DNA from 2 places in the Streptomyces sp. NPDC048392 genome. Region 1 is predicted to be linked to the other one. Evidence: riboswitches for the same ligand, from Rfam matches in the RefSeq annotation. Region 1 holds a riboswitch; the other holds the start of a gene.
What was found. Region 1 has a riboswitch for cyclic di-AMP ahead of ACGFYH_RS05710 (NlpC/P60 family protein). Riboswitches for the same ligand answer to the same signal wherever they lie in the genome.

Region 1 (4,499 bases):
CCCCGGCGCCCCTGGCCACCTGCCGCAGATCGAAGCGGAACAGCGCGATCAGATAGAGCACGATCCCCAGCCAGAACGGCACCAGGGCCGCGTGTGCCAGCCAGGCCGTCGAGGTGGCCGCGGCCAGCGTGGCGCCCAGGACGGCGAGCCCCTCCGTGGCCACGCAGCCCAGGAACACCGTCCCCGGCATCCTCCGTCCCCAGCGCCGCACCACCAGGACCAGCAGCCACGGCCACAGCAGGGCCGCCAGCGCCAGCAGCACCGCCGCCAGGAGCGACCAGCCCAGCAGGGAGAAACGGGTGCCGAGCACGGTCGTCGCGGCGACGGCGGTGAGCGCGCCCGGCGTCCCCGCCCGCTTCATCCACCGCGCGCGCTCGGCCAGCAGCAGGTAGCCGAAGTTCGCCGCCAGCGGCAGCCAGGCGGCACAGGCCAGCACCAGGCTGATCCGGGACAGGGCCTCGCGGCCCGTCAGATGCAGGGCGACCGACACGATGCCGGTCGCCATCACCGCGGCCCCGGCCGCCGGTGGGCGCTGCGCCCACCAGGCGCGCAAGGGAGAGCGAGGAGTGCCGGACGACATGCCCCGATGCTAGAGAGCCGCGCCGGTCAGGCCGGGCGCACCACGCTGTGGATCGCGGACTCGCCGTCGTAGAAGACCGACTCCTCGCGGACGTACGCGCCCGGCTTCGGGGCGTGGATCATCATGCCGTTGCCGATGTAGAGGCCGACGTGGCTGATGTCGTCGTAGAAGAACACCAGGTCACCGGGTTGCGCCTGGGAGACGGAGACGGTCGTGCCGGCCTCGACCTGGTCGTAGGTGGTGCGCGGCAGCGTCACGCCCGCGGCCTTCCAGGCGGCCTGGGTGAGGCCGGAGCAGTCGTAGGAGCCGGGGCCCGTGGCGCCCCAGACGTACGGCTTGCCGATCTGGGCGCGGGCGAAGGCGAGCGCCTTGTCGGCCTTGGTCCCGGTCGGGGAGTCCGGCGTCGTCGGTCCCGAAGCACCGGTGCCGCCGGAGGGCTCCGGGGTGCCGGACGCACCGGAGCGGGCGTCGTCCTCCTGCCGCTGGGCGGCCTCCTCCTGCCGCCTGCGCTCCTCGGCCTGCTGCTTCGCCAGCTCGGCGGCCTTGCGGGCGGCCTCCTGCCGCTTCTTCTTCTCGATCGCCGCGAGCCGGGCCTTCTCCTCGGCGGTCAGCTCCGACAGCAGCTCGCGCGCCGTGGCGAGCTTCTTCTGGACGGTCGACTTGGCCGTCCTCAGGTCGTCCTGCGAGTCCGTGAGCGTTTCGAGGCTCGCGGTGGCCTCCCGACGCTTCCGCATGGTCTCGGACTGCTGGGTGACGTAGTCGTCGACGGCGCTCTTCTGGCGGCCGGTGAGCCGGCTCATCAGCTGGTTCTGGTCGAAGTAGTCCTGCGGCGAGTCCGCGAGCAGCAGCGTCGCGGTCTCGGGGACCGACGCCCCCGTGCGGTACTGGGCGGAGGCGAAGGAGCCCAGCTCCTCGCGCGCGTCGTTGAGCTTCTGGGTGCGCTCGGCGACGTCGTCGAGGAGGGTGTCGGCGCGTTTGCGCTGCTTGGAGGTCTTCTCCTTGGCCGCGTTGTACTTCTCGGTCGCCGACCCGGCCTGGCGGTACAGGTCGTCGACCTTCTTCTCGACCTCTTCGAGGCTCGGCCGGTCGTCCGACGGCGCGGCGTTGGCCGTCTGGGACAGCAGGGCGACGGAGGTGAGGGCGGCCGTGGCGAGGGCCGGGGTCCGTATGCCTGCGACGCGCGTACCGGTGGGACGCGACTTGCGGTGCGACGCCAAGGGAGGCGACTCCTTCCAGTGCTCCGCCTACCGGGTTAGCTGTCGGGTTCGGGCGGCGGTTCGGAAGGTTTGCCCTACGGCGGCCCCCCTCGTCGAGGGCGGTCGGCCGATTCACCCCAAAGTCTCGGTTGGGTCCCCGGCTCCGGGCGCCGTGCGGGCACGCCGGACTCGGCGGAGGCCGCACGGCCCGGCGAGGTTCGCCGGAGGGGGTCGAGCGGCCTGCCCGCACCGTAGCCAACTCGTGTGGCCGCTGTGAAGGTTGGTGGGTGATATGCCCGATACATTTTCGTTACCTTCTGTGCGGGCGCTCCCGTCCGGCCGCGGGCGTCACTCATCGTCGCCCGTAGCGTCGCAGGGTGTGCCCGGCCGGGATGCGGGCCGTTTTCCGGGGTGGCACCGGGTTGTCGGTGGGGCGCCCTAGACTCGGAGAGCGATGAGCAGCCTCTTTGACGACAGCTTCCTGGCGAACCTCCAGACCCCCCGGGGCCACGAGGAGGAACACCCGCCGCCACCCGAGGACGATCACGGAACGGAGCCGGTTCCGCACGATCTGTTCGGCGGGAGGTTCGACGCGCCGCCGGACCGGGACACCCACTACCGGGACGGTGCCCCGCGCCCCGCTCTGGACGCCGCCGCGCTCCTGGAAGGGCTGAACGACAACCAGCGGGCGGCCGTCGTCCACTCCGGCTCCCCGCTGCTCATCGTGGCCGGTGCCGGCTCCGGCAAGACCCGCATGCTCACCCACCGCATCGCCCACCTGCTGGCCGATCGGAACGTCCACCCGGGCCAGATCCTCGCGATCACCTTCACCAACAAGGCCGCGGGCGAGATGAAGGAGCGCGTGGAACAGCTCGTCGGCCCGCGCGCGAACGCGATGTGGGTGATGACCTTCCACAGCGCCTGCGTCCGCATCCTGCGCCGCGAGTCCAAGAGGCTCGGCTTCACCTCGTCCTTCTCGATCTACGACGCGGCCGACTCCAAGCGCTTGATGGCGCTGGTGTGCCGGGATCTCGACCTGGACCCGAAGCGCTTCCCGCCGAAGTCCTTCAGCGCCAAGATCAGCAACCTGAAGAACGAGCTGATCGACGAGGAGGACTTCGCCGCACAGGCCGCCGACGGCTTCGAGAAGACCGTCGCCCAGGCCTACGCCCTCTACCAGTCGCGGCTGCGCGAGGCGAACGCGCTCGACTTCGACGACCTGATCATGACGACGGTCAACCTGCTGCGCGCCTTCCCGGACGTCGCCGAGCACTACCGCCGCCGCTTCCGGCACGTCCTGGTCGACGAGTACCAGGACACCAACCACGCCCAGTACGCCCTGGTCCGTGAACTGGTCGGCGCTCCCTCGGACCACCCCTTCGACGTGCCGCCCGAGGCCGAGGTCCCGCCCGCCGAGCTGTGCGTGGTGGGCGACGCCGACCAGTCGATCTACGCCTTCCGCGGCGCCACCATTCGCAACATCCTCCAGTTCGAGGAGGACTACCCGGACGCGACGACGATCCTGCTGGAGCAGAACTACCGCTCCACGCAGACCATCCTCAGCGCCGCCAACGCGGTCATCGAGCGCAACGAGTCCCGCCGCCCCAAGAACCTCTGGACCAACCAGGGCAGCGGCGCGCAGATCACCGGCTACGTCGCCGACACCGAGCACGACGAGGCCCAGTTCGTCGCCGACGAGATAGACCGCCTCACCGACGCGGGCGAGGCGAAGGCCGGCGACGTCGCCGTCTTCTACCGGACCAACGCACAGTCCCGTGTCTTCGAAGAGGTCTTCATCCGCACCGGCCTGCCCTACAAGGTCGTCGGCGGCGTCCGCTTCTACGAGCGCAAGGAGGTCCGGGACGTCCTGGCCTACCTGCGGGTGCTGGCCAACCCGGAGGACTCGGTGCCGCTGCGCCGCATCCTCAACGTCCCCAAGCGGGGCATCGGCGACCGCGCCGAGGCGATGATCGACGCCCTGGCCCAGCGCGAGAAGATCGGCTTCCCGCAGGCGCTCCGGCGCGTCGACGAGGCGTACGGTATGGCCGCGCGCTCCGCGAACGCCGTCAAGCGGTTCAACACGCTCATGGAGGACCTCCGTACGATCGTCGAGTCCGGCGCCGGACCGGCGACCGTCCTTGAGGCGATCCTCGAACGCACCGGCTACCTCGCCGAGTTGCAGGCCTCCACCGACCCGCAGGACGAGACCCGCATCGAGAACCTCCAGGAACTCGCGGCCGTCGCCCTGGAGTTCGAGCAGGAGCGGGCCGAGAGCGAGGAGGCCGGCACCCTCGCCGAGTTCCTGGAGAAGGTCGCACTCGTCGCGGACTCCGACCAGATCCCCGACGAGGAGGACGGTGACGGCGTCGTCACCCTGATGACCCTGCACACCGCGAAGGGCCTGGAGTTCCCGGTCGTCTTCCTCACCGGCATGGAGGACGGCGTGTTCCCGCACCTGCGCGCCCTCGGCCAGGCCAAGGAGCTGGAGGAGGAGCGGCGCCTGGCCTACGTCGGCATCACACGCGCCCGCGAGCGGCTGTACCTGACCCGGTCGACGCTGCGCAGCGCCTGGGGTCAGCCGTCGTACAACCCGCCCTCGCGGTTCCTGGAGGAGATCCCGGCCCCCCACCTGGAGTGGAAGCGGACCGGGGCGAACGGTCCTGCGCCCTCCGCGCCCGTCTCGGGCGTGGCGGCCTCGCTGTCGTCGTCCCGCTCACGCTCCT
Region 2 (4,499 bases), on a different contig from region 1:
CAGCCCTTGAAGCGGGGGAACGCGCTGCGGCCCGCGTACACCGCGGCGTCGTCGAGGATCTCCTCGATGCGCAGCAGCTGGTTGTACTTGGCGACGCGCTCGGAGCGGGCGGGGGCGCCGGTCTTGATCTGGCCGCAGTTGGTGGCGACGGCGAGGTCGGCGATGGTGACGTCCTCGGTCTCGCCGGAGCGGTGGGACATCATGCACTTGAAGCCGTTGCGCTGGGCCAGCTCCACGGCGTCCAGGGTCTCGGTGAGCGAACCGATCTGGTTGACCTTGACCAGCAGGGCGTTGGCGGCGCCCTCCTCGATGCCACGGGCCAGACGCTCCGGGTTGGTGACGAACAGGTCGTCGCCGACGATCTGGACCTTGTCGCCGAGCCTTTCGGTGAGGACCTTCCAGCCGTCCCAGTCGTCCTCGAACAGCGGGTCCTCGATGGAGACCAGCGGGTACGCCTCGACCAGCTCGGCGTAGTACTCGGTCATCTCGACGGCGGTGCGCTCCTTGCCCTCGAAGGTGTAGGAGCCGTCCTTGTGGAACTCGGAGGCGGCGACGTCGAGCGCGAGGGCGATCTGCTCGCCGGGCGTGTAGCCGGCCTCCTTGACCGCCTCGAGGATGAGGTCGAGGGCCTCGCGGTTGGAGCCGAGGTTCGGGGCGAAGCCGCCCTCGTCGCCGAGACCGGTGGCCAGGCCCTTGTTCTTCAGGACCTTCTTGAGCGTGTGGTAGACCTCGGCGCCCCAGCGCAGGGCCTCGGAGAAGGACTCCGCGCCGATCGGGGCGATCATGAACTCCTGGATGTCCACGTTGGAGTCGGCGTGCGAGCCGCCGTTCAGGATGTTCATCATCGGCACCGGCAGCAGGTGCGCGTTGGGACCGCCCAGGTAGCGGAAGAGCGGCAGGTCGCTGGCCTCGGAGGCGGCATGGGCGACGGCGAGGGAGACGCCGAGGATGGCGTTGGCGCCGAGCGAGCCCTTGTTGTCGGTGGCGTCCAGGTCGAACATGGCCTGGTCGATCAGGCGCTGCTCGGTGGCGTCGTAGCCGACGAGCTCCGGGCCGATCTGCTCGATGACGGCCAGCACGGCCTTCTCGACGCCCTTGCCGAGGTAACGGCTGGGGTCGCCGTCACGGAGTTCGATGGCCTCGAAGGCACCGGTGGAGGCGCCGGACGGAACGGCGGCACGACCCGTGCTGCCGTCGTCGAGGCCGACCTCGACCTCGACCGTGGGGTTGCCTCGGGAGTCCAGGATTTCCCGGGCTACGACGACGTCGATGGACGGCACGAGCATCTCCTTCTTCAATGTGACGCTTCGGTGTGACGCGCGGGTCCCGCAGGACCGCGGCGGCTCTGCGGGACCGAGCCTAACCGGCTCCGGGCGATCGGCCAGCCGATCGACCACCCGCTGGACAGAACCGAGAGTAAATTGTTTCCGAACGGAACAAAGACGTTTCCGGAAACCGGTACGGAACCGGAGGACGGAAACGCGACACGGGCCGGGCGCAAAAATCCCGCCCCGGTGCGTACGGGGGAACACGCACCGGGGCGGGAGTGGCGGGGGGCCGCCGCTTACTTGAGGTGCAGCTGCTGGCCCGGGTAGATCAGGTCGGCGTCGTCGACGATGTCGTCGTTCAGCTTGAACAGCTTCGCCCAGCCGCCCTTGACGTCGTGCTCCTCGGCGATCGAGCTGAGGGTGTCTCCCTTGACGACCTTGTACTCGCCGTCACCCTTCTCGACCTTCTTGCCGGTCGGGGTGGTGACGGTCTTCTTCTTCCCGGTCTTCTGCTCCGCGGCCGGACGCTCGGCGGAGCGGGAGGCCTTCTGCTCGGTGGAGCGCTCGGCGGTGGAGCCGCTGCTCTGGCTCTGCGAGCTCTCCGAGCTGCCGGAACCGCTGCTCTGGCTCTCGGAGCCGCCACCGGTGTACGCGGCGCCCGACAGGCCGGTGCCGCAGACCGGCCAGGCACCCTTGCCCTGGCCCGCGAGAACCTTCTCGGCGATCTGGATCTGCTGCGCCTTGCTCGCCTGGTTGGCGGTGGAGGCGAACTGCGTACCGCCGTAGGCGGCCCAGGTGGAGGCGGAGAACTGCAGACCGCCGTAGTAACCGTTGCCGGTGTTGATGGACCAGTTGCCGCCGGACTCGCACTGGGCGACGGCGTCCCACTCGGACGCGGTGGCGGCGGAGGCGTTGCCGGCCGCCATCAGCGGGGCGGCGACGGCGGCACCGGTGACGCCGGCGACGGCGATGACACGGGTGGCCTTGGACGGGCGACGGTGCTTGCCCTTGCCGGAAAACAGCATGGTTGATCCCCTCACCGACGCCTGCGAGGTGAGCTGTCGGGTTCGGGCCGGTTGAGTTGCCCGGCCGGGTTCCTCACGGAACTCGGCTCCACCCCTAGCCGCTCCGGCTCAACTGCCCGGTGCGGCGCTTACCTTGGGTCCCCCGCTCCTGCCTTCGGCGCTTGACGCGACGACTGTTCCCGTACGGCCGCTGGCAGGATTCGGCGTTGCGGCTGTCGGGGCCCGCGATGGCGAGCGTCTCGACCGTAGACACGCGCTCCGCGGATTTTCAAAGACGATCACGGCTTCTGAGACCTATCTCTCACGAGATCCAAAAGGGACATACGATCTCTAACCGTGACGCGAACTCCCCCTACTTTTCGCCCGATTCGCCCGCAACCGTGAGCGTCTGACCGGGCAGGATGCGGTCCGGGTCGGCACCGACGACCTTCTCGTTGCCGACGTAGAGCGCACGCCATCCGCCGTCGACACCGAAGGAGTCGGCGATGGCCCAGAGACTGTCGCCGGCGCGCACGATGTACGAGCCGTCCCCGGTCTCCCCCGACTCCGCGTCGCGCGAGGCGTGCCGCCCCGACGTGCTGTCCGTGAGCCCCCTCTTCACCGTGCCCTCGCCCGCGCCGTCGCCGCGGTGCCGGCCCGAGCCGGACGAGGCCTCGGCGCCCTGCGGTCCGGCGCCGGCGGCGGAGCCGGATTCCGCGGACGTGTCCGGCTCGACGGATTGGCCCGTGTCACCGGACGTGACATCGGAGGCGGTGTCAGATGACGCCGAAGAAGAGGGCGAAGGCGAGGAAGAGGACACTTCGGAGTTCGGGTCCGACGTCCCGGTGGAGGCGGACGAGTCCGACGAGCGGGACGAGCCGGTCGACTCGGACGACTGGGACGACTCGGGCGTTTCGGTGGCCGAGGGCGTTCCGGACGGCTTGACGGCGTCCGTCTTCCCCGAGGTGCCCGAGCCCTCCGACGCACCGTCACCGGCCGCGTCCGAGCCGCTGTCCGCGACCCCCGGGCCGTTGCCCAGGCCCGCGAGCAGACCGCAGGTCGGCCAGGCGGCTATGCCCTGGTCCGCCTGTATCTTCTCGGCGATCCCTATCTGCTGCGAGCGGCTGGCCTGGTCGGCACTGGGGGCGTACTGGAGGCCGCCGTACCGCTCCCACGCCTCCTGGGACAGCTGCAGGCCGCCGTAGTACCCGTTGCCGCTGTTCTGGCTCCAGGCGCCGCCGGTCTCGCATTCGGCGACCTGATCCCAGTTCGCGGAGCCGGCCGCGTGGGCGCCGGTGGCGCCGAGCAGCGGGATCGCGATGGCGGAGCCGGTCACTCCGGCGGCGACGACCAGGGCGGGAGCCTGGCGGGGGCGGCGGTGACGACCGTTCCCGGAGAGCATGCGACGACCTTTCACGAGACGACGGGGGCAGCGCGGCCGATGACGCTCGGCACCACGCTGATCCGTGAACGTATAGGCAGATCATCGCTTGTCACAAGTTCATGCCGCGCAGATCACGTGAAGATCACAGAGTTGAGCGTGTGTCACTTTCGCGTCGGCGACGCAACGTTGTCGGCGGACGACGCGAACGGTGTGAAGGAGACGGGCAGGGTGCGCAGGCCTCGCATGATGAGCCCGCCGCGCCACCGCAGTTCGGCCGGGTCCGCGGCGAGGCGGAGGTCCGGCAGGCGGGTGAGGAGCGTGGCCAGCGCCGTCCGGCCCTCCAGCCGGGCGAGCGGGGCGCCGAGGCAGTAGTGGATGCCGTGCCCGTATCCGAGGTGCTGGCTGTCGCGGCGGGCGAGGTCGAGGGTGTCCGGGTCCGTGAACCGCTCCGGGTCCCGGTCGGCCGCGGCGAGGACGACGAGGACGGGATCGCCGGCCGCGACGTCCTGCCCGCCGAGGGTCAGCGGCCGGGTGGCGAAACGCCAGGTGGCCAGCTCCACCGGTCCGTCGTAGCGCAGGAGTTCCTCGACACCGCTCGCCAGCAGGCCGCGCTCGCCCGCGGCCAGGGACGTCTGCAGCCGCTCCCGCTGGACGGGGTGGGTGAGCAGGGCGTAGGTGCCGTTGCCGATGAGGTTGACCGTGGTCTCGAAGCCCGCGAAGAGCAGGATGAAGGCCATCGCGGCGGCCTCGTTCTCGGTGAGGTGCTCGCCGTGGTCGGAGGCGCGGATCAGGCCGGAGATGAGGTCCTCGCCGGGTCCGGGCTCGGGCGGCAGCGCGGCGCGC

Region 2: linked by a shared signal. The riboswitch ahead of rpfA (resuscitation-promoting factor protein RpfA) and the one ahead of ACGFYH_RS05710 (NlpC/P60 family protein) in region 1 are both predicted to bind cyclic di-AMP.

Annotation. Positions count from the first base shown of each region.
Region 1 covers NZ_JBICYB010000002.1:388,769-393,267, forward strand. Annotated here, with positions in the region: gene ACGFYH_RS05705 (tellurite resistance/C4-dicarboxylate transporter family protein) at 1-580, opposite strand, end outside; gene ACGFYH_RS05710 (NlpC/P60 family protein) at 607-1,797, opposite strand; cyclic di-AMP (ydaO/yuaA leader) riboswitch at 1,805-1,981, opposite strand; gene pcrA (DNA helicase PcrA) at 2,231-4,499, shown strand, end outside.
Region 2 covers NZ_JBICYB010000035.1:44,699-49,197, reverse strand. Annotated here, with positions in the region: gene eno (phosphopyruvate hydratase) at 1-1,280, opposite strand, end outside; gene rpfA (resuscitation-promoting factor protein RpfA) at 1,565-2,293, opposite strand; cyclic di-AMP (ydaO/yuaA leader) riboswitch at 2,297-2,463, opposite strand; gene ACGFYH_RS31185 (transglycosylase family protein) at 2,646-3,674, opposite strand; gene ACGFYH_RS31180 (cytochrome P450) at 3,818-4,499, opposite strand, start outside.